4 regions of the Mesorhizobium sp. M0184 genome follow, and region 1 is predicted to be linked to each of the others. Evidence: predicted binding sites of a transcription regulator. Region 1 holds the regulator's gene; each other region holds the start of a gene.
The links. Region 1 encodes PhoB, which activates phosphate uptake and scavenging genes when phosphate is short. Its sites were predicted from a motif close to TGTCATNNANCTGTCAT; they were not measured.
Positions count from the first base shown of each region.

Region 1 (7,890 bases):
GCCAACAACGTCTCCCAGACCGGCGGCGCGATCGGCTATGTCGAATATGCCTATGCCAAGCAGAACAAGCTCACCCACACCGATATGATCAACAAGGACGGCAAGAAGGTCGAGCCCACCGCGGCGGCGTTCTCGGCGGCAGCGGCCAATGCCGACTGGAGCTCGCAGCCGGGCTATGGCGTCATCCTCGCCAACGAGCCGGGCGCCGAGTCCTGGCCGATGACGGCGGCAACGTGGATCCTGCTCTACAAGAAGCCGGATGATGCCGCGACCACCGGCGAAGCGCTCAAATTCTTCGCCTGGGCATACGACAAGGGCGACGAGATGGCCGGCGAGCTGGACTACGTTCCGATGCCCGACAAGGTGGTTGAGAGCGTCAAGGCCATGTGGGCCAAGGAAGTCGTCGGCGACGACGGCAAGCCGATCTACTCGGCTATGTAATCTCCTCCAGGGAGGGCGTCGATGGCGCCCTCCCTGTTGCCTTTAATCGCGAGGACCCAATGACCATCGCTTCCGATGCCATGCCATCATCTGCAGCAGCCCGGGCCAGGGAAGCTACGGTGCGGCGCTTCGCGCTCACAGATGCCATATTCCGCGGACTCACCCGCGCTTCCGCAATTCTTGTGCTGGTCATCCTCGGCGGTGTCGCGATCTCGCTGTTTGCCGGCTCATGGCAGGCGCTGTCGTCGTTCGGTTTTTCTTTCCTGACGACTGAAAGCTGGAATCCGGTCACGGAAAAATTTGGCGCACTGGCGCCGATCTACGGCACCCTGGTCACGGCGGCCATCGCCATCCTGATCGCGGTTCCGATCGGCATCGGCATTGCAGTCTTTCTCACCGAGCTCTGCCCGCGCCCGCTCAGGCGCCCGATCGGCATAGCGGTCGAGCTGTTGGCCGGCATTCCTTCGATCATCTACGGCATCTGGGGCCTGTTCGTGTTCGCGCCGTTCCTGCAGACGGCGATACAGCCCTTCATCATCAACGTCTTCCACGGCGTGCCGGGACTATCCAGCCTTTTCGCTGGCCCTCCTTACGGCATCGGCCTTCTGACCTCGGCGCTGATCCTTGCCATCATGGTGCTGCCCTTCATCACCTCGATCACCAAAGACGTCTTCGATACGGTGCCGGCGGTGCTGAAGGAATCGGCCTATGGCATCGGTTGCACGACCTGGGAAGTGACCCGGCGCGTGGTCATTCCCTATACCCGCATCGGCATCATGGGCGGCGTCATGCTTGGCCTCGGCCGGGCGCTCGGCGAGACCATGGCGGTGACCTTCGTCATCGGCAACGCCCACCGCATCAGTGCCTCCCTGTTCGCGCCGGGCACGACGATCTCGGCGACCATCGCCAATGAATTCACCGAGGCCGACGGCGACCTCTACACCTCCTCGCTGGTTTCGCTCGGCCTGATCCTCTTCGTCATCACCTTCCTGATCCTTGCCGCCGCCCGCTATATGCTGATGCGGATCGACGCCCGTACGGGAGCCTGACCGATGTCGACATCCTCATCGCTCCACAGCCGCCGCAAAGCCAGGAATTCGGTGATGATGGCGCTTTGCGTCGTCGCCGCCGGCATCGGGCTTGCCTGGCTGGCGCTCATCCTCGGCGCACTAGTCTATAAGGGCACAGCCGGGCTTTCGTTCGCGGTCTTCACCGAGATGACGCCACCACCGGGCGAGGCCGGCGGCCTGCTCAATGCCATCGCGGGCAGCCTGCTGATGACGATCATCGCCGTTGTCGTCGGCACGCCGATCGGCGTGCTGGCGGGGACCTACATGGCCGAGTATGGACGCTTTTCGCGCATCACCACCGTCGTCCGCTTCATCAACGACATCCTGTTGTCGGCGCCGTCGATCATCATCGGCTTGTTTGTCTATGAGCTGATGGTGCGGCCAATGGGACATTTCTCGGCCATTGCCGGCGCAGTTGCGCTTGCCATCCTGGTCATTCCGGTGGTCGTGCGCACCACTGAAGACATGCTCAGCCTGGTGCCGAACGCGTTGCGTGAAGCCGGTGCCGCGATCGGCGCGCCACGCTGGGTGGTGATCCGTTCGGTCGCCTACCGCGCCGCATTGTCCGGCATCGTCACCGGCATATTGCTGGCGATAGCACGCATTTCCGGCGAGACGGCGCCGCTGCTCTTCACCGCGCTCAACAACCAGTTCTGGAGCAGCAATATCAACGCGCCGATGGCCAGCCTGCCGGTGACCATCTTCCAGTTCGCTCTCAGCCCTTACGAGGAATGGCAGCAACTGGCGTGGACCGGCGCACTCATAATCACCCTGACGGTTCTGGGCTTGAGCATCCTCGCCCGCAGCCTTACCGGACGCAGAGAGGACAGATGACACAGATGTTGTCCCCAGACATGACGATGGCCGAAACGGTAGCCGAGAAGACGAAGATCGAGGTCAAGAACCTCAACTTCTACTACGGCCAGAGCAAGGCGCTGAAGGACATCAGCCTGTCGCTGCCCGAGCGCAGCGTCACGGCCTTCATCGGCCCTTCGGGTTGCGGGAAATCGACGCTGCTGCGTGTGTTCAACCGCATCTATGAGCTCTACCCAAAACAGACGGCCGAGGGCCAGGTGCTGCTCGACGGCAAGAACATTCTCGACCGGTCGCAGGATCTCAACCTCCTCAGGACCAAGATCGGCATGGTGTTCCAGAAGCCGACGCCGTTCCCGATGTCGATCTACGAGAACATCGCCTTCGGCGTCAGGCTCTACGAGAACCTCGGCAAGTCCGAGATGGACGGCCGCGTCGAACAGGCGTTGAAGCGCGCCGCGCTGTGGAGCGAGGTCAAGGACAAGCTCAACGCCAGCGGCTTGAGCCTGTCCGGCGGCCAGCAGCAGCGGCTCTGTATCGCCCGCACCGTGGCGGTGAAGCCGGAAGTCATTCTGCTCGACGAACCGGCTTCGGCGCTCGACCCGCTGTCGACTGCCAAGATCGAGGAACTGATCGACGAATTGCAAGCCGACTACACGATCGTCATCGTCACCCACAACATGCAGCAGGCGGCGCGCGTGTCGCGCCAGACCGCCTTCATGTATCTGGGTGAACTGGTCGAGTTCGACCGGACCGAGAAGATCTTCACGTCGCCCCGCGAGAAGCGCACGCAGGACTACATCACTGGCCGCTTCGGCTGAGCCATTCCGATCATGCATTTGAGGACAGGATCATGGGCGAACACACAGTCGCTTCTTTCGACGAGGATCTCGAGCAGATCAGCAAGCTGATCCGCGACATGGCCGACCTCGCCGGTTCGATGGTCGGCGGGGCGACCAAGGCCCTGTTGAATTCCGACAACGTGCTGGCGCAACGCGTCGTTTCCGACGACGCCATCATGGATGCGCGTCAACGCGAACTGGACGACCGCGCCATCACCCTGATCGCCAAACGCCAGCCGATGGCCCACGATCTTCGCCATGTGGTCGGAGCGATCCGCATGGCGGGCGACCTCGAACGCATCGGCGACCTTGCCAAGAATATCGCCAAGCGCGTGAGTGCGGTCGGCCTCAGCGCCACGCCGCGGGACCTGTCGCATTCCATCGACGCGATGGCACAGCTGGTTCTCATCCAGGTGCAGGGTGTCATCGAGGAATATGCTGCAGGCGATGCGGCCGCGTTGGCCAAGCTGCGTGCCGCCGACGAGCGCATCGACGTCAAATACACGTCCGTGTTCCGCGAGCTCTTGACCTACATGATGGAAGATCCGCGCAACATCACCGCTTGCACGCACCTGCTGTTCTGCGCCAAGAATCTGGAGCGGATCGGCGACCATGTCACCAACATCGCCGAAAATGCGTATTATGTGCTGACCGGCGAGCAATTGCCGGTCAATCGTCCGAAGCAGGACGAAACGACAATGTCCGCACCGGTGACATGATGGGGGTGCCCAGCCGATGATCGCACCACGCATAATGGTGGTGGAGGACGAGGAGCCGTTGGGTGTGCTGCTCCGCTACAATCTCGAATCCGAAGGCTACCAGGTCGAGGTGGTGACACGCGGCGACGAAGCCGAGATCCGTTTGCAGGAGAATGTGCCCGACCTTTTGGTGCTCGACTGGATGATACCAGCGGTTTCCGGCATCGAGCTCTGTCGTCGGCTGCGGGTGCGCCCCGAAACCGAGCGGCTGCCGATCATCATGCTGACCGCGCGCGGCGAGGAGAGCGACCGGGTGCGCGGTCTTTCGACCGGCGCCGACGACTATCTGGTCAAACCGTTTTCGACACCGGAATTCATGGCCAGGGTCAAGGCGCTGCTGCGGCGCGCCAAGCCGGAAGTGCTGTCCAGCGTGCTGAAGGTCGGCGACATCGTTCTCGATCGCGAATCGCACAGAGTCTATCGCAAGAAGAGCGAAATCAGGCTCGGGCCGACCGAATTCCGGCTGCTCGAGTTCATGATGCGGCATCCGGGCCGTGTCTTCTCGCGCAGCCAGTTACTCGATAATGTCTGGGGCGAGACAATCTACATCGACGAACGCACCGTCGACGTGCATGTCGGGCGGCTGCGCAAAGCCGTCAACAACGGCCGGATGCCGGATGTCATCCGCACCATCCGCGGTGCCGGCTATGCGATCAGGGAAGATTGACCCGCCTGGTCAGGCTACGTTCTTTCTGACGCTGGGCCTCATTTGCGCGCCCGGCGCGAAAATCTCCTGGTCGACGAAGCTTAACGCCCGCATCGCGCAGCCTTCGCGGATCAGCGGCAATTCGTTCGGCTCTGTATCGAAGGAGATCGAGCCTGAATGCTGACCGCCGGCGGTCTGGGCGATTGCCTTCCGCAAGGCCGGCTCGATCAGATCGAAGGCGGCGGCACTGGCGCCGACCATCGCGACCGGTGCCGGATCGATCAGCGCGAACAGCGAGCCGAGACCGAAACCCAGCGCTTCGCCGGCCTTGCGGTAGGCCTCGCGTTCCGGCCCATCTTTCTCGCGCGCCTGGGCCGCCAGTGCTCGCATGTCGGCGTCGCTGACGTCGGCGACCGGTTCGCTGTCTTCGCTCATCTGCCTGGCGTTGCGCCAGATGGCGTAGTTGCCGGCATAGGCCTCGATGCAGCCGCGCCGCCCGCAACGGCAGAGCGCGCCGCCCGGACGATGGATCATGTGGCCAAATTCGCCGCCCGAGGAATGCGTCCCGGTGAACAGTTCGCCCTTCAGCACCAGCCCCATGCCGATGCCATGCGAAAGCAGGATGGCGATGAAGTCGTCGCGATAGCGATCCGGATTGCGCCAGCGCAAAGCCACCGCCATCATGTTGCAGTCGTTCTCCACCGTTGCCGGGATGCCGAATTCGTCCTCCAGCATGTCGGCAAAGGCGATGTCGGTCTGCGGCGTGATCGGCGACCACAGCATGGCGCGTGCAGGGGAGTCGGTAATGCCCTGAATCGCCAGGGCGATGCGGGCGACACTGCGGACGTCAAGGTCTGGATCCTGCAGCCGGCGCCGGACGATGGCCATGCATTCACGGATCAGCTCGTCGCGCGGCATGGTCAGCGTGTCCAGCCGGCGCTGTTCCTCGGCGACCACCTGTCCCGTATAGTCGATAATGGCGGCCGACAGGAAATTCAGCGACAACACCACGGTCAGCACCGCCGCCGCTTCCGGGTTGAGGGCGAGGCCGACCTGCGGACGACCGCGTTTCAACGAAACGGGCTCACTTGCCTTGCTCTCGGCGAGGATGCCTTCCCGTATCAGGTCGGAAGAGATCGCCGATATGGTCGAATGACTGAGGCCGGTGGTAGCTGCGATCTCAGTACGCGATGGCTGGCCGGCCCGGCGCACCGCCGAGATCACCATCGCCCGGTTGCGCCGGCGCAAATCGTCATGGCGGATTCCGACCGACATTGTTTTGCTTTCCTCCCGGTTGCCGCGGCCGCTCATGAACCGGAAGCCGTCGGTAATGTCCGACAAATAGTGTCGGATGCAGGCAAATAGTGTCAGATGCAGGTGGCGCTGTCATCGTTTATTCCGACGCTCGAAAAAACTCGCAGAGTCATCAAAATCCATCAGAATCGATGTTGACAGCAGCCGGAGATCGGGCCAGTATTTTTTCGAGGCTCGAAAAAATTAGAGCTTCTAAGCTGGTCTTTGAGCCAATTGGTCACGCCGTACGCGGCGCAGGGAGGATATGATGAAGAAATTCACGACCGCCATTCTGGCGGGTGTCGCCATGACGCTGGCGCTGGCGTCGGTGGCGCAGGCTAAAGACAAGGTCATCGGCGTTTCCTGGTCGAACTTCCAGGAAGAGCGCTGGAAGACCGACGAGGCCGCAATGAAGGCGGCCATCGAGGCCGCAGGCGACAAGTATATTTCCGCCGACGCACAGTCCAACCCCGGCAAGCAGCTCACCGACGTCGAGAGCCTGATCTCGCAGGGCGCCAGCGCACTGATCATCCTGGCGCAGGACGCCTCGGCCATCGGGCCGGCCGTGCAGAAGGCACTGGACGAAGGCATCCCGGTCGTCGGCTATGACCGGCTGATCGAGAACAAGGACGTGTTCTATCTGACCTTCGACAACAAGGAAGTCGGCCGCATGCAGGCCCGCGAAGTCTTCAAGGTGAAGCCGGAAGGCAACTACGTCTTCATCAAGGGTTCGGGTTCCGATCCGAATGCCGATTTCCTGTTTGCCGGTTCGATGGAGGTGCTGAAGGAGGCCATCGACGGCGGCAAGATCAAGAATGTCGGCGAGGCCTATACGGACGGCTGGCTGCCGGCCAACGCTCAGAAGAACATGGAACAGTTCCTGACCGCCAACGACAACAAGGTCGATGCCGTGGTCGCCGCTAATGACGGCACTGCCGGCGGCGTCGTCGCCGCGCTGACGGCGCAAGGGCTGGCCGGATCGGTTCCGGTTTCGGGCCAGGACGGCGACCACGCCGCGCTGAACCGCATCGCGCTCGGCACACAGACCGTGTCGGTGTGGAAGGATGCGCGCGAGCTCGGCAAGAATGCCGCCGAGATCGCCTCGCAACTGGCCGACGGCAAGCAGATGACCGACATTGCCGGCGTGAAGGATTTCACCACGCCCGGCGGCAATACCGTCAAGTCGCTGTTCCTGACCCCGGTCGCCATCACCAAGGACAACCTCAACGTCGTCATCGACGCCGGCTGGATCAAGAAAGAAGAGGTCTGCGCCGGCGTGACGGCTAGCGCTGTTGCAGTCTGCAACTGAGCCGACGTTTCCGAGAAGTCCGAACGCCGCGGCCGCTCGCCGCGGCGTTTTTTCAACAAGAGTTGTTTTTCCGCTTCCGGCGGATAACTTCTAGGCTGCTTCCGGCATCCGCGGCAGACGGCAACCCGGCGGGAGAAACATCATGACCGACACGACGCCCAACACGCCGGTAGACAGCACGGCAGACCGGGCACGGGAATCCGAGCTCGGCATCGTTGCCCGATTTCTCAAGGCAACCGAACTCGACACGCGCATGCTCGGCATGATCGGCGCGCTGCTGGTCATCTGGGTCGGCCTGCATGTCATTTCCAGCGTACGGCTCGGCGTCAATCCGTTCGACTTCGACAGCCGGACCTTCCTGACGCCACGCAATCTCTGGAACCTGTCGGTGCAGACTTCCGCCGTGGCCATAATGGCCGCCGGAATGGTGCTGGTTATCGTCATGCGCAATATCGACCTGTCGGTCGGTTCCGCCGAAGGCCTGATCGGCGTGGTCATGGGTTTTGCGCAGGTGCATTTCCTGGTGCGAATGGTCGGTCTGCAATTAGGCAACCCCTGGATCTGGATCCTGGCACTGGCCATCGGCCTGGCGCTTGGCCTTCTGATCGGAGCGTTCCAGGGATACATCATCGCTTATCTCGAGGTGCCGGCCTTCATCGTGACGCTGGGCGGCCTTCTGGTCTGGCGGGGTGCCGCATGGTGGGTCGTCAGTGGGCAG
Region 1 is NZ_JAMYSZ010000001.1:376,517-384,406, reverse strand. It holds gene pstS (phosphate ABC transporter substrate-binding protein PstS) at 1-441, shown strand, start outside; gene pstC (phosphate ABC transporter permease subunit PstC) at 501-1,490, shown strand; gene pstA (phosphate ABC transporter permease PstA) at 1,494-2,345, shown strand; gene pstB (phosphate ABC transporter ATP-binding protein PstB) at 2,342-3,145, shown strand; gene phoU (phosphate signaling complex protein PhoU) at 3,178-3,885, shown strand; gene phoB (phosphate regulon transcriptional regulator PhoB) at 3,902-4,591, shown strand; gene NKJ23_RS01915 (ROK family protein) at 4,601-5,845, opposite strand; gene xylF (D-xylose ABC transporter substrate-binding protein) at 6,132-7,172, shown strand; gene NKJ23_RS01905 (sugar ABC transporter permease) at 7,315-7,890, shown strand, end outside.

Region 2 (7,890 bases), on a different contig from region 1:
CTGACGGTCAACAACAACGTCAAGCCGATGAGCGATCTCGACCAGTACGGACAGGACGAATTCTGGGCTTATCCGGACAGTGGTTTCGGCGATTGCGAAGACTATGCGCTGGAAAAGCGTCGCCGTCTGATAAACAGCGGCATTCCTGTGTCGGATCTGCTGATGACGGTTGTTCGCAAGCCCGACGGCGAGGGTCATGCAGTGCTGACTGTTCGTACCGACACGGGCGACTTCATCCTCGACAACCTCACCGACACGGTGCGCCGCTGGGACCAGACCGGCTACCGCTTCCTGAAGAGGCAAGCCGGCACCGACACGGGGCGCTGGGTCTCCCTCGATGGCGACAACCCGCTGGTCAGCGCAATCAAGTGACGGTAGTGTAACAGTTCACCCCAAAGTTGACGCCTTGCCGAAAGAGATCTCTGTGGCTGATGCGCAGCCTGCTCTTCGTCTTAGGTCGGAGTGTTCGTCGTTGTTAAGGCTTTGTGTCCGGCTTCGCCTGATTGCTGCTCGCCCCCTTCGACGAGCACACTCAATGGCGCTGTCGCCTCCGGGCAGCCGCTCTGAATTTTTTTCCATGACGAAATGTTGAGAACCATGTCGCATTGCGCGAGTTCCGGTCCAGACGGCAATTGCAGACAGGCGAATTCACCGTGATGGAACGTCCGGCCGTTGGCGAGGCACTGACATTCTGCCCGCGCGGGCGTTGCAACAAGCGCCGCGAAAACCAGGATGCAAGAGGCATGGAACGTCCTCATGCGAAATCATAGCACGATCCGGAGCGGGCGCCAGATCGCCCAGCATGAGCTACAGCGCCGTGATGATGACGAACGCAATCGCGACCGCGGTGGCATGGGAACCGGCGTTGGCGAGCGAGCCCGGGAGGCCACTCAGCAGAGGCTCGATCAGATGCACAGATCAGCACCCGTCGCCGGCCGCTCCGGCGCCCGTGAGCAGTAGCGCCATTAGCGCGGCGAGAACTCGGACGCTCCGCCTCGCCCAATTTCGACCCTCTCACGCCCTCGGCAACGCAACCCTGGATGAGGACCGCGTCATTCCACACGCAAATAACCGGTCAGGCCGCTCTTCTGATGTTCAATGACGTGGCAATGGAATGCCCAATTACCCGGATTGTCAGCGACCAACGCCACTTCCATCACTTCTTGCGATTTAAGAAGGGCCGTATCTGTTACAAGCGACGCAATTTTGCGCTTGTCGGAGCGTAGCAGACGGAAAGACATACCGTGCAAATGGATCGGATGATCGTTCGGCGTTTCGTTGCGAAGGCGCAGAACATAGCTTTTGCCTCGTTTTAGAGCCGCGAGCGGATCAACTGGCCCCGGCGCGTCCCCTCGCCAGGCGACGCGGTTGATCGACCAGAAGGTGTAGCCGAGCGTGCCGCAAACACCCGGCGCCGGCGCATCACCATTGGGCGACCAGCCAAAGACGAAGTCCATTGTCTCGGGATCGGTAAGATCCGGCTCCGGTACGCGATTCGGCCGCAGCGGCTTGAGTTCGCCAAGCGTCCGCCCCGCGCTGGCGCCGATAGGCCGGAATCGGACGAGAACGCGAGGTCCCTTGGCTGTTCTGAGATTCAGGCTGACGATCTCGTCTTCGCCATCAGGCACGCGGAGGGCGATATCGGCGCGCTGGCCGGGCGCGATGACAATGCCCCGAGGCGCAACAGGCTGCGGCAGCGGGTTGGCATCAAGAGCGATCACTTTGGCCGTTCCGCCATCGAGGTCATAAGTGCCGATACGGGTGACATCCGTGACTGCCAAACGCAGGCGCACAAGGCTGCCCGCCGGCAGATCGTAAATCGGGGTGACTTCCCAATTTACTGTCGAGACCGTACCCAGCGTGCCGCCGCGCGCAGCGTTGCGTGCCTTGAACAATTCGATGAACTGGCCGTCTTCGCCGAGACGGAAGTCGCGTATATTGAGCGGCAAATCCTGGTCGAAACCGGCATCTTCGTCATCTTCGACAACAAGCATGCCTGTCAGACCGCGGGCCATCTGATCGAGCGTGTTGCAATGCGGATGATACCAATAGGTGCCGGTATCCGGCGGTGTCAGCGTGTAACGGAAGCTTTCGCCCGCCGCGATGGGACGCTGGGTGAGATAAGGCACGCCGTCCATGGCATTGGCGATGCGCAATCCATGCCAGTGCACACTCGTCGCTTCATCGAGATCATTGACCACGTCTATGGAAAACGGCCTACCTCGCAATAAACGCAGAGTGGGCGGCGGCCCGCCCGCACCGAAACTCATCATCCCTTTGGTGACGGTGCCGGGCAAAATCGACCGACTGATCGCTGAAACCGGCAAGGTCAGATCGGCTGCTACGGCCCTGCCGGCAATCAGCCCGCCTGCAGCGCCGACAGCTACTGCTGCCGTGCCGCCCAGCAAGAATCCCCTGCGCGACATTCCCGACATGAAGCAGCCCTTTCAGTGGAGTATAGCGGACGTGGTGTTGTTGTCTCTTCGTTCACGAATTTCGAACCCTGGCAATGATTCAAGGTCAAGGTGGCGTAGTCTCCGAAGGACTTCAACTGAAGTTGGAGTTTCACTTGCTTTTTGATGATTGCCACACAACGTCGCACTGAGCCGCGAGGCGTCTACGTGGCAGCTCTCGCCGAACGGCGTGTTGTGGGTGTAGCGTGCCCGATTGGCAGGAGTTACGACGCAAGCTATCCCCTTGCCGGAAATGGGCTCGCCTGAAATAGCACATTTGAAGCGGCCACCGTCTCTTAAACGCCCATAAACGCAAACGCCCATAGACGCTCATCACTCGTCAGCGCTCTATCTCGGCCCATTTCTGCTCGCCGCAGGATCGGTGCAAATACGGTCATCCAATTTCAATAACGGAACCCTGTAATGCTGCCGTCACATACGGTGGCTAGGCGGATGCAGGGCGCCCTGCCCGTCCAACCTTTGGAGACAACCATGCGCGCGTTGCCGACTGTCATGGCGCTTGCGGCCCTGCTGGGCACGCAGCCCGCTTTCGCCGAATTCGTCACAGCTTTCGATTTTCCGCAGCCGAAAGACACCAGCGAATTTTACACGGTTATCGAGATTCCGGCGGGAAGCTTCACCAAATATGAGATCGATGCCGAGACAGGCCATGTCGTCGTCGATCGATATCAGTCCATGCCGGTCGTCTATCCGGCCAACTATGGTTCCGTTACCAGTTCGTTGGGCGGCGACGGCGACCCGTTGGATGCGCTTGTCTTCACCCGGGAACCCGTTGTGCCCGGTGCTCTGATCAAAGTCCGCGCCATCGGCGTGCTCAACATGGTCGACGGCGGCGAAGCGGATGACAAGATCATCGCTGTGCCGGCTACGGATATCGATCCGCAATATGACGGGGTCAAGACCATCGATGATCTTCCGGCCATCGAACGACAGCGCATCGAGGCATTCTTTCGAGTTTACAAGCAGCTACCTGAAGGCCGCAAGGCCGTTGAGCTGAACGGCTTTGGTGGCGCCAACGTCGCCATCGACATGGTTGGCAAAGCCATTGAAAGCTACCGGAACAAGAAGGACTGACAGGAAAGCAGAATCTCAACAGGAAGCTCATCCATAGGGCTGGTTCCTAGCGGTGTTGGAACACCGCTAGGGTATGCGTTGGGCTTGCGTCGCACTGTTGGATGCGCGCAAACTGCGCTTCGCTTTAGCTCCGGGCGTTTGCTGTTGATAAAGCCAAATCGTTGGCTTTATCTCCGCCTTCGCCTGGTTTCTGCTCGTCCCCTTTGACAGGCAAGCCAAACGGCGCCGTCGCCTCGGGGCATCCATCCTGAATTTTTTTCCATGACGAAATATTGAGAACCATGTCGCACTGCGCGAGTTCAGGACCTGACGGCAATTGCAGACAAGCGATTTCGCCGTGATGGAAAATGTGGCCGTTGGCGAGGCACTGGCATTCGGCCCGCGCGGGCGTTGCAGCGAGCGCCGCGAAAACCAGAATGTAAGAGGCCGTGATCGTCCTCATGCGCAAGATCATAGCACGATCCGGAACTGTCGCTAGTGTGAACGCTTCACAAGTAACTCGGCGGAGAACTCGTACCGCGGGCGCTCACGATCCTCAATCGTCGTTCGCGTCGGTTTTTGCCCTGTTGTCCCTATTTTGTGGCCCGAATCAAAGGCACGGCCAAGCGACCAAAATGACCAGCAAATCCATCGGCATGCCGCGCCCAACGACACCTGCCAAACTGCCGGCATACATGACGAGCAGCGTTGTTCGAACCAACGGCCGCGATGATGCGCGACACGTTCATGTTGAGGGAATGCGCGGGTCCTGAACGAGATAGAGCCGCGCAGTCGGCGTGAAATCAGTCACCAGGAATGAGAACGAAACCGTGCTCAGCGGATCGACCTCGCCTTTCCGGAACAGAAGATGGTCATAAGGTTCGAATTCACGACTGAATTCGGCGAAACTATCGGACCGAATTGCATCCGTTTCGCGGCGCGCCTGGTCGAACGAAAGCCCGTCGCTGGAATCGCTTGGCTGGTTGAGAATCTCCTGCAACTCGAACTCGAATTCGACCCAGGCGTGACCGCTGTTGTTGAGGGCAACGATCCTTAGGGAAATGAACCCGGTGGCATAGTTGCCGGAGGCACCGAATGGCTGAACCGGCCGGATGGCGCGTATGGTGAGGGTTACCGGGCTTGCCGACTCGAGTTCCTCGGTGATCACGACGGGATCGGCCCTTGTTCCGGCTCCCGAAGCGGCAATGATCCGGAATCCGCCGAGTTCGTCGGAAAAGGAGTAGGCGCCTGCTTCAAATATTCTGGGCCCTGTGCCATCGGCCCCAGCGAGGAGTCCGCTTGCTGCGAGCACGGTTGCGAATATCCCTACCAGACGTGCGCCTGATATTCGGGTTGACGAGTGGTGCCACATGGCTCGTAGTATGAACGACATTCCCGCGGCCGCATACTGGAATGGCTCAGGCGAGAGGCTATGATGGTTGGATTTGGCGCCGTAGGTCGAGGCATTCAACCGGATCGGTCGCCGCAAACCGCGGAGAGGTTGTCGCTGCCGGCGATATGCGCGAGAGGACGTACCGATGTTCGGACTTGGCATGACCCACCTGTTGGTTATCTTCGTGGTGGCGCTGGTTGTTTTCGGCCCGGAGGAGCTTCCAAAAGTCATGCGATCGGCGGGGGCAATGATGAAGACATTCAATCGGATTGCGGGCGATTTTCGAAAGCAGTTTGACGACGCCGTACGTCAAGCCGAGAAGGAACTCGACCTGCAGGAAACCCGCTCGATGCTTCAGAATGCGATGGAGGACGTGCCGCGAAGCGCTGACAAGGCCATAGTAGGGAAGGACAGCAATCTCGATCCGGCCGCTGAGCGGGGCGCAGAATCTGAACTGACGTCGGTCACGGCCAAGGATGCGAGGTTTAATGCCGAAACGTCATCAAACCAGTGATCGGGCAGAAGAGCAGTCGCCCATCGGAACCATCGCGAGGCTCCCAGCCGCTCCACCTTCACCGTTTCGGTTTCGCCGACTGCGCGCCGGGACTCAAAACCTCATCTCGGGCATTCCCCTCGCTGTAAAATCCCTTCACAGGTTACCATTGTTCCACCACTGCCGTGCTGCAGCCGTGCTCTGTTTGACAATCGCGTTGCTGACTGCGGCGGTCACCGACGTCGGCTCCGCTTCAGCGCATCGCAACGCGCTCTGGCAGGTTGTGCAGACCTGCGCTCTTGCCGCAGCGCATCTTGGCAGCGCTTTCCCCTGCGAGGAAGTGATCCTGCCCAGGCAGGGCGTGCCTGGATCAGCTCTCATTAAATCACCCCGATACCGGACCGAGTTTCTGTTGACGCCACTTACGGCTGTTGCCGGCCTTGAAAGCCCGTCTGTCCGTTGGCAGGGCAGTTCCCAACTCTGGAATCGGGCGTGGAAAGCACGAAGCAAGGTCTCGGCGAGCCTCGGACGTCACCTTCCACGAACGGCCATCGCCATGGCTGTGAATTCCAGGACTGAGCGATCCCAGGATCAGTTCCACATCCATATCGATTGCGTTGCGGTGTCGGTGGAAAAGAAACTTGTCCTGAAGGGGCCGAAGGTGGAAGGTCCGTGGCAGCTTCTCCCTTTGGCTCTGATGGGGAAACGCTATTGGATCAAGGCAGTCGACAAGCCGGATTTGGAAACGACCAACGTAGTCGGCATCATCGCTTCCGGCCTGCCGCAGGCCCGGCGCGCCATGCATCACGTAAATGTCGTCGTCGTTGGCGCCGAACTCGCCGGCGCAAGACCGGGATTTTACATCCTGACCAATTGGGAAAGCTCAGCGGCCGAGCGCCTTTTGGATCACGACTGCACCTCGCGTTGAGCGCCCACGAGGCAACGGGCGAAGCAATGGCCGCACCCGGACACTCGACGGAAGTCTCAAAGCAGTCTTCGCGGAATGGTATCCGGGCATGGCAAACGACAATCCAAGACCCGATCAGCGCAGCAAAGCTGCGTGACCGCCCCACAGTTCCTCATGCTCTCCTATCTGCAGGCCCGCACCGGCTAACGTCGGCTCTTCGACGATCCGATGAACAGACAGCCCGAGACGAGCTGCGCACCATGCGCCTCGAAACGCGCGAGATGGGTCGCGATTGTCACCGCTCGGACGCAATAATGACCGCTTGTTCGTGGTCTGTGACGTCGACACGTGGCAAATTCGTCGTTTTTGGTCGGCGCGCGTTTCCTGCCATGTCACATCCCTGACACGGACATCGCCGAACATTGTCCGTGAACCCACCGGGAGCCTGCCATGCACCGTCTTATCGCTGCACTCGCAATAACAACAAGCTTGAACACCGTTGCGGGGGCAGCGACGGTCTACCCGCTTGATCGGGCCACGATCCTGGCGCAGTCGCCTTTCGACGTGAAGGTCGAGTTCGACAAGGTCGTTAGCGCCGACCAAGTCACGGTTACGATCAACGGCCAGCCGGCGGAAACCGTGTTGGGCAAGAAATTCGAATTCATCGAGAAGGAAGAAGGTTTCGACGCTTCGGCGCTGTTGATCCGCGCAGCCAGCATTTCGCAGCCTGGTACCTACAAGCTGGAGGCGAAGGCCGGCGACGAAATGAAGTCGGTGAGCTGGCAGGTTTTCGGCACCCCGGCAACGCCCAAGGCCAAGAACGTCATCTTCTTCCTCGGCGACGGGCTTTCGGTCGCGCATCGCACCGGCGCCCGCATCATGTCGAAGGGCATGACGGAAGGCAAAGCCAACGGGCGCCTCAACATGGACGACCTCGATCACATGGCCTTCATAGGCACGTCCGCGACCAATGCGATCTCAACCGATAGCGCCAACACGATGTCGGCTTACATGACGGGCCACAAGACGGCTGTCAACGCGCTCGGCGTCTATGCGGATCGCACCAAGGCCAGCCTTGACGACCCCAGGGTCGAGACGATCGCAGAGGCGCTGCGGCGCACCGGCAACAAGTCGATCGGCGTTGTCTCAACCGCCGAGGTGGAAGACGCCACCCCTGCGGCGGTCGTCGCCCATACCCGCCTGCGCGCCGACAAGGCTGACATTGTCGGCATGTTCTTCGTCGTCAAGCCCGAAATCGTCCTTGGCGGCGGCTCCGCCTACTTCCTGCCGCAGAGCACGCCGGGCTCGAAGCGCAAGGACGACAAGGACTACATCGCAATGTTCAGGGATGCCGGTTACACATTGGCGACCGACAAGACCGAACTCGTGGCCGCCAAGGGAACCAACACCGGCAAGATCCTCGGCCTTTTCCACACCGGCAACATGGACACGACACTCGACCGTGAATTCCTCAAGAAGGGCAGCGTCGAGAAGTTCCCGAACCAGCCCGGCCTTGTCGAGATGACGCAGACCGCACTCGATCAGCTTTCCAAGGACGAGGACGGCTTCT
Region 2 is NZ_JAMYSZ010000015.1:48,297-56,186, forward strand. It holds gene NKJ23_RS19270 (transglutaminase-like cysteine peptidase) at 1-372, shown strand, start outside; gene NKJ23_RS19275 (hypothetical protein) at 453-758, opposite strand; gene NKJ23_RS19280 (multicopper oxidase family protein) at 1,053-2,435, opposite strand; gene NKJ23_RS19285 (inorganic diphosphatase) at 2,907-3,548, shown strand; gene NKJ23_RS19290 (hypothetical protein) at 3,673-3,990, opposite strand; gene NKJ23_RS19295 (hypothetical protein) at 4,273-4,839, opposite strand; gene tatB (Sec-independent protein translocase protein TatB) at 5,066-5,434, shown strand; gene NKJ23_RS19305 (CDP-diacylglycerol diphosphatase) at 5,409-6,341, shown strand; gene NKJ23_RS19310 (alkaline phosphatase) at 6,771-7,890, shown strand, end outside.
Region 2: a site for PhoB is predicted at 2,873-2,889, ahead of NKJ23_RS19285 (inorganic diphosphatase). Genes of this name have one in related genera too.

Region 3 (7,890 bases), on a different contig from region 1:
AGGCGGCGGCGGTTCGTCCGGCGGCGGCGGTTCTTCAGGAAGCTGGTGAGACATCAATCATGGCAACACGACCGATCAGCCCCGAGGATCATGAGCGCATCGCCGGTGCGATCCGCGCTGCCGAATCAAAGACCGACGGCGAGATCTACTGCGTCGTGGCGCATGCCAGCGACAGCTATTTCTTCCCGGCCGCTTTCATGGCGACGCTCGGCATGCTCGTCGTCAGCCTCGCGGTCGGTTATGGGCTGGAAGCCTGGTGGCTGTCGATCCGCTTGCCGCATTTCGTCATCGCCGAGCTTCTGGCGCTTGCCAGTGTGCTCATCCTGTTGTGGGCATTGCCGGCATTGCGCATCCATTTGGTGCCGAGGCGGCTGCGCTACCAGGCCGCCCACGCCAATGCGATGAAGCAGTTCCTCGCCCGCAACGTCCACCGCACCACGGCGCGCACTGGCGTGCTGGTGTTCGTCTCGATTGCCGAGCGCTACGCCGAGGTGGTCGCCGACAGCGGGATCGATTCTCGTGTCGGCCAGCATGTCTGGGACGGTGTCGTCCGCGACCTTACGGCGCATGCCGGCGACGATCGGCTTGCCGAGGGGTTCGTCAAGGCGATCCAAGCAGTCGGTGCGGTACTGGCCGAGCATTTTCCGGTCTCGACCGGCGACAGCAACGAACTGGACGACCATCTGGTCGAGATTTGATCTCGCCAAAAGCGGTTTCGCAGCGTCTCAAGGACGCACCGTCCGGCTGTGTGAAAGCATCGCGGCGGTTGACCGGACTCTTGCAATCGGGCGCGGCGGGTTTATGGTTAACCAATCATGAATACGCTGAGCATCGACATCAGGAAAGCCGAACCGCGCGATGCAGCCGCCATCGCCGACGTGCATCTCGAGGCCTGGCGCGGCGCCTATTCGGGCATCATCCCGCACCGCACGCTGACATCGATGATCAACCGCCGCGGCGCCGACTGGTGGGCGAATGCCATTCGCCGCGCTGCCACCGTCCTGGTCGTCGAAATCGGCGGCAAAATTGCCGGCTATGCGACGATCGGCAAGAACCGCGCCCGCGAACTCAGGCAGCAGGGCGAGATCTACGAACTTTACCTGCGGCCGGAATATCAAGGCATCGGGCTCGGCACCCGGCTGTTCTCGGCCGCGCGGGCACGGCTGGCCGACCATGGCCTGAAAGGCATGGTGGTCTGGGCGCTGGAAGACAATCAGAACGCACTTGCCTTCTATGCCGGCGCCGGTGGCCGCGATGTTGCCGAAGGCGTCGAGATATTCGAGCAGAAGGCGCTGAAGAAGGTCGCTTTCGTCTGGGAATGACGGCCAGCGCATGATCCGGCCGGTTTTCGGTTCGGACGATCTCCCCGTACCATTCGCCGCATTGCACCATTCGCCGTCGCCCGCTATCGATCTGCAATCGAGAGAGGGATAAAGCGATGCGTATCGAAGCGATTGCCAGCGGAAAGAACCCGCCCGAGGACGTCAACGTCATAATCGAGGTGCCGATCGGCGGCGAGCCGATCAAGTACGAGATGGACAAGGAAGCCGGCACGCTGTTCGTCGACCGCTTTCTGCACACGTCGATGCGTTATCCCGGCAATTACGGTTTCGTACCGCATACGCTGTCGGGCGACGGCGACCCGATCGACGTATTGGTCTGCAACACGCGCGCGCTGGTGCCAGGCTGCGTCATCAATGTACGGCCGATCGGCGTGCTGGTGATGGAGGACAATGCGGGCCAGGACGAGAAGGTGATCGCGGTACCTTCACCCAAGCTGACCTTGCGCTACGAGGACGTCCACGAATACACGCAATTGCCCGACATTACCCGCCAGCAAGTGCAGCACTTTTTCGAGCACTACAAGGATCTCGAACCCGGCAAATGGGTCAAGATCGAAGGCTGGTACGATGCGGCCTATGCCAAGAAGATGATCGTCGAGGCAATCGAGCGGGCCAGGCGCAAGTAATTATCGGGCGCAAATAATCAGTTGTCGACGCGGCCGAAAGCGGGCGCGTCGCCAAGCACCTCACGCTTGTCCTTGCCGCAGGCGAAGGTGCGTGCCTTCTCGTCGGCAAGCTTGCGCGCCTGATCGTTGGCGGCGGGATTGCCGGTGGTGAGCACAAGGCCGATCGTGCAGCCTTCGTGGGCGTCAGGCTGGGCAACCTTGGCGACAATCAGCACTTCCGTCGACTTGTTCTCGCCCTCGCTATCGCTGATCGAGCGACGATGGATGACCGCGAAAGGAATGGCAGTTTTGCCGTTGGTTTCGATACGCCACTCGACCTTGGGTCCAGCCGAATTGAGGCCGGAAAAGCTTTCCCAGACCGTGGTCATATCGCCAGGTGGAAAGCCGTAGAACAGCGATTCCCGCGCATCATCGTAGGAAACCAGCACCGGGTAGCCGCGGTAGCCCGAACAGGCGAGATCGGCCCAGTCGCCGTCGCCTTCTTCCGCTTGGGCATAGGTGACGCAGTCCTTCTCCCAATCGAGATCGGTATAGACGCTGGATATGTCGCCGGCCCGGGCCACCTGGCAGAAACCGGCGAGGATAAGCGGAACAAGCAGCAGGGCACGCATGGTGGAGAATCCCCTCTGAACCCTATCTCGACCTAAGCCTTGCAAAAAAATACAGGGCGTACAACGCGGAAAAAGAAGAAGATATAACGAACGTTTGGTAGTGAAGCAGGAACATCTTTTGAAGATCGTCCAAAATTGTTCGAGCAATCGAGTTCAAGGCGTTACGTGCAATGTGAGGCCAAAGCGTAGCAATCATATTGCTCCCGACCGGCACAGACAGCAAGAGAGCTATTTCTTCAAGCTTGCCTCGATCAGAAGATCGGCGTTGCGGGCCACCGACTGCGCCGGTCCGCCGGCACCGAACAGCTGGCCGCTAATATAGGCGCCCTCGATCAGCAGCAGCAGCCCGTCGCCCAGCGTCTCGGCGTCGCCGGCGCCCATCGCCGCCGCCATGGCGCGCAAGCGGCGGCGCAGTTCCTGCTTGTTGGCCTCACTCACGACGCGGGCCGGATGGCCATGTTCGGGATATTCGACCGCGGCATTGGTCATGCCGCAGCCACGATAATCGGGCCTTTGCGTACGCTTGCCGACACGCGTCAGGAAGGCGACGATCTGCGCGCGCGGATCGCCGGGATGGGCATCCACCGCCTCGTCGAAGCGCTCCCAGAATTCGAGGTCATAGTGCCGGAGGTAGGATGCGGCCAGCTCATCCTTGGACGGAAAGCTGCGGTAGAGGCTGGGCTTGGTGACGCCGGCACGCCGCACGATCTCGTCGACGCCGATCGCCCTGATGCCTTGCCGGTAGAACAGATCGCGCGCCACCTGGAGAATCCGTTCGGCGGCGCGAGGCGGGGGTGCGTCATTCGCCTTGATCGTTGGTTCAATGCTTTTCATGCCTGGTCTGCCGATTAGCTGGTTGACAATGTTACCGGTCGGTACGTATGTTTCGCGCTCCTGCAACGTACCGGTCAGTAACATGATAGCTCAATCCCGCCCGTTTGGCCAGCGCTACGCTTTCGTCGTGGTCGCCGTCATCTTCCTCTGCCTGCTGATCGCAGCGGGCCTGCGTTCGGCGCCGGCAGTCATGATGCTGCCGCTGGAGAACAGTTTCGGCTGGCGGCGCGACGTGGTGTCGCTGGCGGCGGCCACCGGCATCTTCCTCTATGGCCTGACCGGGCCGTTTGCCGCGGCGCTGATGGAGCGGATCGGGCTGCGCCGCACCTTGCTTGCCGCGCTGCTGTTGATGTCGGGATCGACCGCGCTCAGCCTGTTGATGACCAAACCGTGGCATCTGCTCCTCACCTGGGGCGTGTTTTCCGGCGTCAGCTCGGGCGCCGTCGCCACCGTGCTCGGCGCGACCATCGTCAACCGCTGGTTCAAGACCAATCGCGGCTTGGTGATGGGGCTGATGTCGGCGTCCAGTGCCACCGGGCTGCTGGTCTTCCTGCCGCTGCTCGCCTCGCTCGCCCAGTCGGGCGGCTGGAAGCCGGTCGCCATCGCCATTGCCGTGGCCACCGCCTGCCTGGTGCCGCTGGTCTATATGCTGGTGCCGGAGCGCCCGGCGTCGATCGGCATGGTCCGCTATGGCGCCGATGCCGACGACGTGCCGCCGGTGCCGCCAGCCTCGCAAGGCAATTTCCTTTCGCATACGCTGAGCACGCTGCGCCGCGCCGCCGGCACGCGCGTGTTCTGGTATCTGTTCGCCACCTTCTTCGTTTGCGGCTTCACCACCAACGGGTTGGTCGGCACGCATCTGATCGCCTTTTGCGGCGATATGGGCATTGGCGAAGTGCAGGCCGCAGGCCTGCTCTCGATGATGGGCATTTTCGACCTTGTCGGCACGACGCTGTCGGGCTGGCTTACCGACCGTTTCGACCCGCGCAAGCTGCTCGGCGTCTATTATGGCATTCGCGGCCTGTCGCTGATCTATCTGCCCTATTCCGGCTTCTCGGCGACCAGCCTGATCATCTTCGCGGTGTTTTACGGACTGGACTGGATCGCCACCGTGCCGCCGACGCTCAGGCTTTCCAACGAGGCGTTCGGCGACCGCAGCGGGCCGATCGTCTTCGGCTGGATCGTCGCCGGCCATCAGGTTGGCGCCGCGACAGCGGCCTTCTTCGGCGGCACCATGCGCGAGCTGCAAGGCAATTACGAGCTTGCCTTTCTGATTGCCGGCATGACGGCAATAGCCGCCGCCTGCATCTCGCTGCTGATCAACACCACCCGCCCGGCCTTTGATCCGGAACCGCAGGCGGCTTGAGCTGCGACGGCTGAGCGCTAATCTCCCCGACGGGGAGATGGCCGGGAAGCAGCCTGAGGGGGTCGGTCCAACCGGGCTCGGCTCCTTATCGCAGGCGCAAGAGGTCGGTGCTCCATGCGAGACGACCCCCTTCTGTCGCCTTCGGCGACATCTCCCCCCTCAAGGAGGGAGATTCGCCAGCCTGTTCACTGTTATCAAACCTTCATCGTTTCGAAATGTGCCTGAAACATTGAAGCTGGAGCTTGGCGGCGACGTTCAATGCCATCCAGGAGACAGCCATGAACAAGATTTCGATGACGCGGCGCGCTTTCGTCATGTCGGCCAGCGCCGTTGGCCTGGTCGGCGCCTCGGGCCTCGCCCTTCCCTATTACTCGCGCGCCAATCAGCGCCCGGCGTTCACCCATGGCATCCAATCCGGCGACGTCGACGCCACCAGCGGCATGGTCTGGACACGCACCGACCGGCCGTCGCGCGTCATGTTCGAGGTGTCGCCGACCGAAAGCTTCACCAATGCCGTCCGCCTGGCGCCGCTCGATACCTCGCCGGCCAGCGATTATACGGTGAAGCGGCTGCTTACCGATCTCGCCTCCGACCAGGACATCTTCTACCGCATGGTCGCGGCCGATCTTGCCGACATCAACGCCGTTTCCGAGCCGGTCGTCGGCCGCTTCCGTACGGCACCTGCCTCGAAGCGCGACATTCGCTTTGCCTGGTCGGGCGACACCGCCGGCCAAGGCTGGGGCATCGACGAGACCGGCATGAAGACCTACGCCACCATTGCCAAGCACACGCCCGACTTCTTCCTGCATTCGGGCGATACGATCTATGCCGATGGTGCGATGAAGGACGAGGTCGACCTGCCCAACGGCGGCAAGTGGAAAAACAAAGTGCTGATCGACGAGAAGCGCAAGGTTGCCGAGACGCTGGACGAATACCGGGCGCAGTGGAAATACAACATGATGGACAGGCATGTGCTGGCGCTCAGCGCCATCTGTCCGACCTTCTATCAGTGGGATGACCACGAGGTGCTGAACAACTGGTCGGACTCGAAGGACCTGAGCGCCGACGATCGCTACACTGAAAAATCCATCCATGTGCTGGCGGCACGTGCGGCACGCGCCTTCCACGAAATGACGACGATCCGTTACGAGCCGTCGGAGCCCGGCCGCGTCTACCGCAAGATCGCCTATGGTCCGCTGCTCGACGTGTTCTTCCTCGACATGCGTTCCTACCGCGGCCCCAACGGTCCAGATATGCAGGAGACGATGACGCCGCAATCGCGCATCCTCGGTGAACAGCAGATCAAGTGGCTGAAGCGTGAACTGGCGAATTCCAACGCAACCTGGAAAATCATCGCCGCCGACATGCCGCTCGGCCTCGTCGTCTGGAACGACGGCACCAAGAAGGTAGGGGCCGAGGCGGTCAGCAATGGCGACAATGGCCCGGCCAAAGGGCGTGAGCTGGAAATTGCCGACCTTCTTCGCTATATAAAGAATGCGGGTATCAGCAACACTGTCTGGCTCACCGCAGACGTGCATTACACAGCCGCGCATTACTACAATCCGGACAAGGCACAGTTCCAGGACTTCAATCCGTTTTGGGAATTCGTTTCGGGTCCGATCCATTCCGGCACGTTCGGGCCTAATGGTTTCGATATGACATTCGGCCCGGAGCTGAAGTTCATAAAGGCACCAACTGCCGAACAGGGTCAAAACCTGGCGCCTTCGGCCGGCCTGCAGTTCTTCGGGCTCGTCGAAATCGATGGCGCCACCGAGCAGTTGACGGTGCGGCTGATGGATCGCGACGACAGCGAGCTCTACAAGGTCACGCTCGATCCGGTGCGGTCGGCGTGAGCGACGGCGCCACTACCCTCGGGCCAGCCCGAGGGTAGGACGTATATCAATCGGGATAGCAGACGACGGGAATGTTGGGCCAGACGGCGCTGTCGCATCCGGCATTTTGCTGCCGCTGCTTGAAGGCGGCGCTGACCGGCCCGGTCACCACCGGATCGACGCCATCGGGAGCATCGGCAAAAAGCTGCTCCGCCGACGGCTTGTCGGACGGCAAAGCAGACCGCGTCTCCTTGAACGACGCCGCCGACTGCGCCGCGCCGGCCGCGAGGAGGACGGCGAGCGCGGTACATGCCAAAATCGGCCGGAGTTTGATGCCTATCTCGATCATGAAATTCGAACTGTCCGGACCATGAAAGGTTCCGCCTTGGTTAATAATTCCACTTCACACCAAGACATTTAAGATTTGGTGACTTTATTTGGTGGCTCGCCTCCTCTTTCGCAATTGCGAAAAACCCTGTATGAGCCGCCCAACCGAAAGAGGCAGCGCCTTTTGGCCTGCTGCCTGCAACGCTCCCGAGACCGAAACATGAAAATCCGCAATATCGCGATCATCGCGCACGTCGACCATGGAAAAACCACCCTCGTCGACCAGCTTCTGAAACAGTCCGGCTCGTTCCGCGACAACCAGCGCGTCGCCGAGCGCGCCATGGATTCGAACGACCTCGAAAAGGAACGCGGCATCACCATCCTGGCCAAGGCGACCTCGGTCGACTGGAAGGACACCCGCATCAACATCGTCGACACGCCCGGCCACGCCGACTTCGGCGGCGAGGTCGAGCGCATTCTGTCGATGGTGGATTCGGCCATCGTGCTGGTCGACGCCGCCGAGGGGCCGATGCCGCAGACCAAATTCGTGGTCGGCAAGGCGCTCAAGGTTGGACTGAAGCCGATCGTCGTCATCAACAAGATCGACCGGCCCGATGCCCGCCACGTCGAAGTGGTCAACGAGGTGTTCGATCTTTTTGCAGCACTTGACGCTACCGACGAGCAGCTCGACTTCCCTATCCTTTACGGTTCAGGCCGCGACGGCTGGGTCTCGGAAAACCCCGAAGGTCCGAAGGACCAGGCTCTGGCGCCGCTGTTCGACCTCGTCATCAAGCACGTGCCGGCGCCGACCGTTCATCCCGGCCCGTTCCGCATGATCGGCACCATCCTGGAAGCCAATCCGTTCCTCGGCCGCATCATCACCGGCCGTATCGAATCCGGCACGCTGAAATCCAACCAGGCGGTCAAGGTGCTGCACCATGACGGCACCCA
Region 3 is NZ_JAMYSZ010000016.1:43,840-51,729, reverse strand. It holds gene NKJ23_RS20125 (TPM domain-containing protein) at 1-49, shown strand, start outside; gene NKJ23_RS20120 (TPM domain-containing protein) at 60-698, shown strand; gene NKJ23_RS20115 (GNAT family N-acetyltransferase) at 816-1,322, shown strand; gene ppa (inorganic diphosphatase) at 1,439-1,969, shown strand; gene NKJ23_RS20105 (hypothetical protein) at 1,987-2,580, opposite strand; gene NKJ23_RS20100 (TetR/AcrR family transcriptional regulator) at 2,809-3,414, opposite strand; gene NKJ23_RS20095 (MFS transporter) at 3,497-4,780, shown strand; gene NKJ23_RS20090 (alkaline phosphatase D family protein) at 5,059-6,633, shown strand; gene NKJ23_RS20085 (hypothetical protein) at 6,680-6,961, opposite strand; gene typA (translational GTPase TypA) at 7,160-7,890, shown strand, end outside.
Region 3: a site for PhoB is predicted at 4,970-4,986, ahead of NKJ23_RS20090 (alkaline phosphatase D family protein). Genes of this name have one in related genera too.

Region 4 (7,890 bases), on a different contig from region 1:
GGCGTGCCTGATGCCGTCGATGAGAAGTGGCAGAATGCGAGCCCGGTCATCCTTCTTGGAGTTATCGCGGGTTGTCGATCCTATGCAAAGCGAGTCAAAAACCGTCGTAACGCCCGCTGCGGTCACCAGGGCGTCATGGGCCGCCACTGCCGCAAGGCGGTTCCAGATCACATCGGGGCGAGGCAGGGCATGTTTTTCCAGATTATCGGTGTGGAGATCAATAAGCCCAGGCGTCAAGTAACCGCCGTTAAGGTCGATCGCTCCGGGGACTGCACTTCGCCCAGGGCTAATGTCTTCGATGCTGCCGTCCACGATGTGGATGGTGCCGTCATAGGTCTCGTTGGGCAAGACTAACCTTGCGCCGGTCAATGTCAGTTCATTCATGCCATGTTTCTTCGCTTCACCATTAGAAGCGATGCTGCTTTCAACGAACATCAGAGCACCGAAGAGACGAGAAGTTGCGTGTAAGGATGGTGTGGATCGTCGAGAACTTGGTCTGTGAGGCCAGTCTCGACAATGTTACCCCGCCGCATCACGATGATGCGGTGTGCTAACAGGCGGGCGACGGAAAGATCATGCGTGACTAGAACGACTGCAACACCGATGTTCATGACCAACCCTCGCAACAGATCGAGAAGCCGCGCTTGAACGGACACATCGAGGCCGCCCGTTGGTTCGTCCATGAAAACAAGGCGCGGCTTAGTTACCAGGATTCTGGCGATCTGCAGACGTTGCTGCATGCCGCCGGAAAAGGTCTTTGGACGGTGATCGGTGCGCGAAAGATCAATCTCGACCCTGCCCAGCCACTCTTGAGCCTCCTTTCGTATGTGACCGTAGTGCCTTGCACCGATGCCCATCGGCCGCTCTCCAATATTGCCACCGGCGCTGACGTTCATTCTCAGTCCATCCCGCGGGTTTTGATGGACCAGCCCCCAGTCGGTTCGCATCAGCTTGCGCCGCTCCGGCTCTGTGAGGGACAGAACATCCGTTGGTCCCTTGTCGTGCATTTCATACAAGACAGAGCCTTTGTCCGGCGCCATTCCTCCGGAAAGGCAGTTGAGCAAAGTCGATTTCCCGGACCCCGACTCTCCGACGATGGCGATGATCTCACCTGGGAACAGTTCGAAGGAGATGTTGTCACAACCCAATGTCTTCCCGTAGGCTTTCGAAAGATGGCGAACGGAAAGAAGCGGCTGGCGACGAGCGGGCGTCATCGTGGTTGTTGCTCCCATCATGACTGGGATACCTTCGAATTGTTCGGGGAGGAGAGCGGTCCGCTTGTGTCGCCGAGGGCAGGGCCCTCATGCCCGTGTTCCCGTCGCGCCGAGCAGTAGTCGGTGTCCGAGCAGACGAACATCCGATGCCCCTTGTCATTCATCACGATCTCGTCGAGATAGCTTTCGGTCGCTCCGCACAACGCGCAGGTTTGTGTCCATCGCTGCGCACGGAAGGGATGGTCATCAAAATCGAGGCTCCGAACCTCGGTATAAGGCGGGACGGCGTAAATCCGCTTTTCGCGACCGGCACCGAAAAGCTGAATGGCTGGATTGTTACATATCTTTGGATTGTCAAACTTGGGAATGGGTGATGGCGACATCAGGTATCGCTTATTCGTCATCACGGGGTAGCTGTTCGTTGTGGCAATATGGCCAAAACGGGCGATGTCCTCGTAAAGCTGAACGCTCATCAGACCGTATTCCGAATAAGCATGCATTTTACGCGTTTCCGCTTCCCTCGGTTCCAATCGGCGCAATGGCTCGGGCGACGGCACCTGATAGACAACTATTTGTCCTTCTTTGAGAGATGTCTCGGGCACGCGATGACGGGTCTGGATAATCGTGGCCGCACGGGTCTGTTCCGTTGTTGCGATGCCAGCGACTCGCTTGAAAAATCGACGGATCGACACGGCGTTCGTCGCATCGTCGGCACCCTGGTCGATCACCTTTAGTGTGTCGTCAGGCCCTATGACACTGGCCGTCAGTTGGATGCCACCCGTCCCCCATCCATAGGCGAGAGGCATTTCGCGGCCGCCAAATGGAACCTGAAGGCCGGGAACGGCCATCGCTTTGAGAATGCATCGCCGGATCATCCGCTTAGACTGCTCGTCAAGGTAAGCGAAATTGTACCCGTTCGGGCGAGGCGCCTCGGTGGCTTTGTCTTGATTGGCAGTCATTCCGCAGCTTCCTTCTGTGACGAGCTGCCGCTTTGTTCTTCACGCAACTGTCGTATGAACTGAAGGTCGGCTTGGAAATCAACGTAGTGCGGCAATGTAAGGTGCGAGACGAAACCGACCGCCTCGAGATTGTCAGTATGGGAAAGAACGAATTCTTCATCCTGGGCGGGGAATTGCACCTCTTCCCCATATTCCCGGCAACGCAACGCCCGATCGACGATCGCCATTCCCATCGCCTTGCGCTCGCTGTTTCCGAACGAAAGCCCATATCCGCGCGTGAAGCGCGCGGGCTGATCTTCGGAGCCGCCAAACAAATCGAGCATCTGGCACTCCGTGACCATGATGTCGCCGATGGATATGGAAAAGCCGAGTTCCTCCGGCGTTATCACAACAGCGACTTCGCCGACGCGGGTTTCACCTACATAGGGATGAGCCGAGCCGTAGCCCCGCAATGCGGAGTAAGCCAGGCCCACCACAAAGCCCTCATCGCCTCGCGCAAGGTTCTGCAGTCGCTGATCACGCCCGGCAGGCAGGGTCGGGGGTTCACGCGTCAGGTCGAAAGCGATTTGGCTTTCGGATTCTGGCGCTTCCGAGTCGATCAAGCCCTCCTGAGAGATGCTGTCAAACGCACGAGGAACGTAATCATCGAGAGGTTCGTCTGAGACGTTTGCCTTGATCTGCGCATCCTCAGCAGCGTCGAGAAGATCGAAATCGAGAAGCCGATGGGTGTATTCGTAGGTTGAGCCGAGAACCTGCCCGCCGGGAATGTCCTTGAATGTCGCTGAGACGCGGCGCTGGACCGCCATGCGGGCGGTGTCGAGTGCGTCCGAAACCGCAAAGCGCGGCATGGTTGTGCGAAACGCCCTGAGGAGAAAAATTGCCTCGATGGCATCGCCCTGCGCCTGTTTCAGGGCAAGAGCGGCGAGTTCTTTGTCGTAGACAGAGCCTTCGCACATAACCCGGTCCACTGCCAGACCCATCTGCTCGGATATCTGGCGAACGCTCAGATCGGGGAGCGAAGTATCCCCGCGTCGGTCTTCTGCGATCAAACGGTGCGAGTTCAGGATTGCCTGCTCGCCGCCCTTTACGGCAACATATGCCATCTAATTCTCCACCGAGATGCTGCGAGGAAGAGCGACGATGGATCTCTCACATGTGAAGAGGATATCGACGCCGATGGGATACAGCTCATGGTTAGCTCCCCACTCGTCCCAAAACCATGTCGGAAGCCCTTCAATTGCCGGGGAGATTTCATCGGGGATACCTGGGCCTGACCAACGAACTGATGGCCCTTTGGAGAAGGACGGCACCTGGATGATGACAGTGGTCGATCCCTGGGGCACCAACTCCGTTCCAAGAGCGAATGCCGCCAAAGGCGGCATCGCGGCAGGATCAGCCACCACGGCGAATGTCGCGGTCACAGCCGTGCCTGTGAAGGGCACACCGCAGTGAAAGCCGAGATAGTCGCGAACAGGCTTCAGATTGGACGCAGGATCGAGCCAGATCGGCGTCTCAAAGTCTGCCAGCGTCAGGCAAATCGAGGCCGAAGCCGGGCCAAGTGGTCCGATCGCAGTCGTTGCGCAGGACAATGTCTGCGGGCGACCTACATACGCGTACGCATCCAGGATGCGCCGAAAAGTGTCCTGGCTGTCGAAAACGGGATTTGGGAACCCAGGCTCGATGCCAGCAGTGTCCATTACGTCGATCATCCGGGATCCGTGCCTCGCGCCATTGCAAAGAAATTGACCCTAGTCGAAGCCGCTTTGCGGCTTTTGAGATCGCCGCTCGTCGCCTGCGCTTGCGAAAACTGGGCGACGAATTGAAAAGCGCGGGCCGCGGTGTCATCACTCTTTTGAAGAAGCGCATCGAAAACGGCCGCCAGTTCCGCGTGACGCTGGTCTCGACCCATGACAAATGCGAAACCCGTCGTGCCGTCTGCGAGCTTGAGCGCACATCGTGTCATCGTGACCTCACCAAGATTGAAAGGTGAGCCCGTTCCGCCGGCGCGACCTCGCACAAGCACCAGACCATTCTCCGGCCTGCGCAGCCATTTGAATTGCGGAGCGACGGCAAGATCGGCAAAAGCCTGTTCAAGTTCCGCGCGGCTCGCACGGGCAACGATCGCCATCCACCGCTGCCGTTTTTCAATGTGACATCCCACGGCCGTTCACCGCTTCTATCCACCACTAGGTCGTGGTTGCTTCGCTTCTATTACACGACACCTAGATATCTAGGTATCTCAAAGTTTCTTAAAGGTCGAGTGCTACGGTTTTATGACAAGGTGCTCTTTCGAACAGTCACAGGAATTCTGCCGCACCCTTCGCCGCTGCAGACTCAGAAGGCGCCTTGCCACAAAGCGTGGCCACTCAGCCCTCGGGCTCGATAAGATACTCGTATCTGTCGCTTCGGATGACACTGAAGGCGTATTTGATCGGCAGGCCATCGGGAGTGATGTCGACATTGGTCTCGAAGAGGACTGGGCTCGACGACGATATGCGCAGCAGTTGAGCTTCCTGCGCCGTCGGCCTACGTGCCGTTATGCGGGTCCATTTCCGCTTGTACTCCTTGATGCCGCAGCGCTTCAATGCCGCAGTGAAAGAGTTCAGCCCCTCGAATGCTGCCGCTAGACCGGGCACCCTGTCCACTGGGTGGAAACTCGATCCCGTCGCCAAGGGCCAGTCGTTGATGAACGAAACCGTTTTGACTTCAGTCACCAGTGCCGATGGAGCGATGTTCAGATGCTGCGCAATCTCAGCGTCGACGGAGACCTGATTGATTGCCAGGATCTCTCGCCTTACCGACTTGTTCTGGCCGAGGAGCTTGTACGTGAATCTGGGATCACTGTTCAACCTGTGTGAAACGAAATCTTCGGCCACAAAAGTTCCAACCCCGTGCTGGACCCGCAGGGCGCCCTCGGTTTCCAACGCCTTGATGGCGTTTCGAACGGTATGGCGGTTGACGCCAAAACGTTCCGCGAGGATTAAGTCGCCAGGCAATCGTCCGTCCTCGAACGCACCCGCATCGATATCACTGAGGATCCCACTGCGAACCACTTCCCAACGCTTCATTGCTCATCGCTTTCCTCGCCGATCCGTGACTTTGTGCCGAAGACCAGGACATAAGTCATCAATATTGTCTCTCGAAAAGCGGGCGATCGGGGAATATCTCAAGCGGAAGGCCGAGAATCGAAGAAACCGTTGGTGCGAGCCGGGTCGCTCCTGCTTCTGCTGCTACACCCTTTGGTACGCCGACACCCGAAATGATGCAGACACGATCATCTGCTGGCTTGCCCGGCCGAAAACCGTGGGTGGATTTGTATTTCGGGCTCCCCAGCGGTTGGTCTTCGGGATGGCCAGTCGGAGCGTCCTCAAAGTCATAGCCTTCGGGTGCCACGAAGGTCGCGATCTTCTCACGCAATTCGATCGGCAGGTGGTCGCTGCTCCAAGGCTCGGCACCATATTGTGACAGTCTGTCGGCTATCTCCTGACGTTCCTGTTCGTCTGCTACGAGAACATGGAGGGTGGCACCTTCCGCCTGCCACACCTTTTCTGGAATAATCAGACCCGGAAAGATTGAGCTGTTGATGTTTCCGTGGCCGTGATCGCTTACGACGCAGATCGCATAGTCCCTGAGCCGGCTCGTGCGACGAAGACTGTCGAGACAAATACCGACAAGCGAGTCCGCGAAGGTCATCGCGAAATGCGCTTCGTCGCTCCCATAGCCGAAATCATGTTGGAATGTATCCGTGACGTTGATCTCCGTGATCAGGAGGTCGGGCGGCTCTTGCGACTTAAGCAGTGCCGCCGCAGCTCCAACCGTAAGTTGGTCGCCGATGAGCATCCCTGTGATTTTGGACACGGCGTCCGCGCCGCCAGTCTCGGGCGCGTATGACGGAAGGGGCACCGAAGCCAGACGACCGCGCGGGTCCTTGACCCTCAGGAGTGTGGAAACGCTTCCATCGCTGGGAACCTTAGTGAAGCCATGGCCCCGCAGCCAGCAGGGCGGCACATAGATGGATGTGTCTTCCGGCTCGACCAAAGCGTGTCCGATGCAGGCCACGTCTAGACCGGCGCGTGTGGCAAGGGTTGCGACGGTGGGAACGCGAACGTGCTCGACTTCGGAGGCGACGAAGGCGCCCCCATCGAGGATGCGATTACCGAAGATGCCATGCACTTCGGCTCCGGCGCCAGTCACGATGGAGGCTCGGCCCGGCATGGAGGTTCCAGGAACAGGGGAGCGCATCCGCCGTACGGTATATCCGTCCTCAGCCAGCGATGCCAGGTTCGGCAGTCGGTTCGGATAGGTTTCTAAATAGTCGGCGCTCACACCGTCGATCATGACGAGTAGAAGTTTAGGATTTGCCATTTCAAATCGGTCCGTTTCTGAAGGATTAACGTTTAATACAGGCTGCCCAGTGTCCGGGAGAAAGTTGCCGAAGATCCGGCGTGACCGTCGCGCATTCCGCGCTGGCGATTGGACATCTCGTCCGAAAGACGCAGCCGGAGGGCGGTGTCACAGCGCTCGGGACTTCGCCTTCCAGTACGATCCGTGTTTTGCGAAGCCTTGGATGGTCGACCGGTAGCGCCGAGACCAGGGCTTCAGTGTAAGGATGAGCGGGCGCGTCCCGAAAAATCGCAGGAGGTGCAATCTCCACCACTTTTCCTAGATACATGACGACGACCCGGTCGGCGATGTGGCTCACAACGCGCAGATCATGGGAGATGAAAAGCATCGTCAGCCCAAGCCTATCCTTTAGATCAAGGAGCAGATTGACAATTTGGGCCTGAACCGAAACATCGAGCGCCGATACCGGCTCATCGGCGACAATGAAGTCCGGCTCAGTGGCCAATGCCCTGGCGATGGCAATCCGCTGGCGTTGCCCGCCGCTGAACGCGTGGGGGTGACGCGAGGCATGTGCTGGAGCTAGTCCAACTTGCGACAAGAGTTCGCCGATCCGATCGGTCCGCATCCGCTTTGTCATATGACCGTGGTGGATGGACAGCGGTTCACCAATGGCTTGCCCTACGGTCATCCGAGGGTTCAAGCTGCTATACGGGTCCTGGAACACCATCTGCATGTGTCGGCGAAACGTACGCATCTCGGCCGCCGGCAAATGCGCAAGATCGGCCCCATTGAATAGGACCTGTCCGGATGTTGGCTCGACGAGCCGCAGCAGGCTTCGACCGAATGTTGTCTTGCCTGAACCGGATTCCCCGATCAGGCCGACTATCTCACCACGATCAATGGAAAGCGAAATTCCATCAACCGCCTTGATCGATCGTCTCGGACCGAATGGTAAGACGGTGCGAAGCGGAAGATGCACGCGCAGATCGTCGACCTCAACCAGCGGATTTCCTCTGATCGGGCCTGATGCCGCGCCGCCGTTCGCCCGGTCAATGTGGCCAGTATGAGCATTCATGCGACAGTCTCCCACTTGTCAGCAGCCTGTGGGATTTGGCGCCAATGCAGACAGCGCACGCGATGGCCTTGTGTGTCTTCGAGACCTGGAATTCGGCTGGCACAATCGCTTCGTGCATGGCTGCAGCGGGGGCGAAACGAGCAGCCGGCGGGCAGATCCGCGAGATCCGGCGGGCTGCCGGGCAAAGCTGAAAGCCGCCGTGAGACCCCTTCCTGCAAGCGCATCTGCGGGCGCGCCTTCATGAGGCCCTGAGTGTAGGGCATCCGCGGATTGTCGAAGATCTCGGTGACATCCCCTT
Region 4 is NZ_JAMYSZ010000033.1:6,552-14,441, forward strand. It holds gene phnM (phosphonate metabolism protein PhnM) at 1-435, opposite strand, end outside; gene phnK (phosphonate C-P lyase system protein PhnK) at 435-1,232, opposite strand; gene NKJ23_RS28375 (alpha-D-ribose 1-methylphosphonate 5-phosphate C-P-lyase PhnJ) at 1,232-2,173, opposite strand; gene NKJ23_RS28380 (carbon-phosphorus lyase complex subunit) at 2,170-3,276, opposite strand; gene phnH (phosphonate C-P lyase system protein PhnH) at 3,277-3,882, opposite strand; gene phnG (phosphonate C-P lyase system protein PhnG) at 3,879-4,301, opposite strand; gene phnF (phosphonate metabolism transcriptional regulator PhnF) at 4,540-5,241, opposite strand; gene NKJ23_RS28400 (alkaline phosphatase family protein) at 5,300-6,538, opposite strand; gene NKJ23_RS28405 (ABC transporter ATP-binding protein) at 6,564-7,535, opposite strand; gene NKJ23_RS28410 (ABC transporter ATP-binding protein) at 7,589-7,890, opposite strand, start outside.
Region 4: a site for PhoB is predicted at 4,436-4,452, ahead of phnG (phosphonate C-P lyase system protein PhnG). Genes of this name have one in related genera too.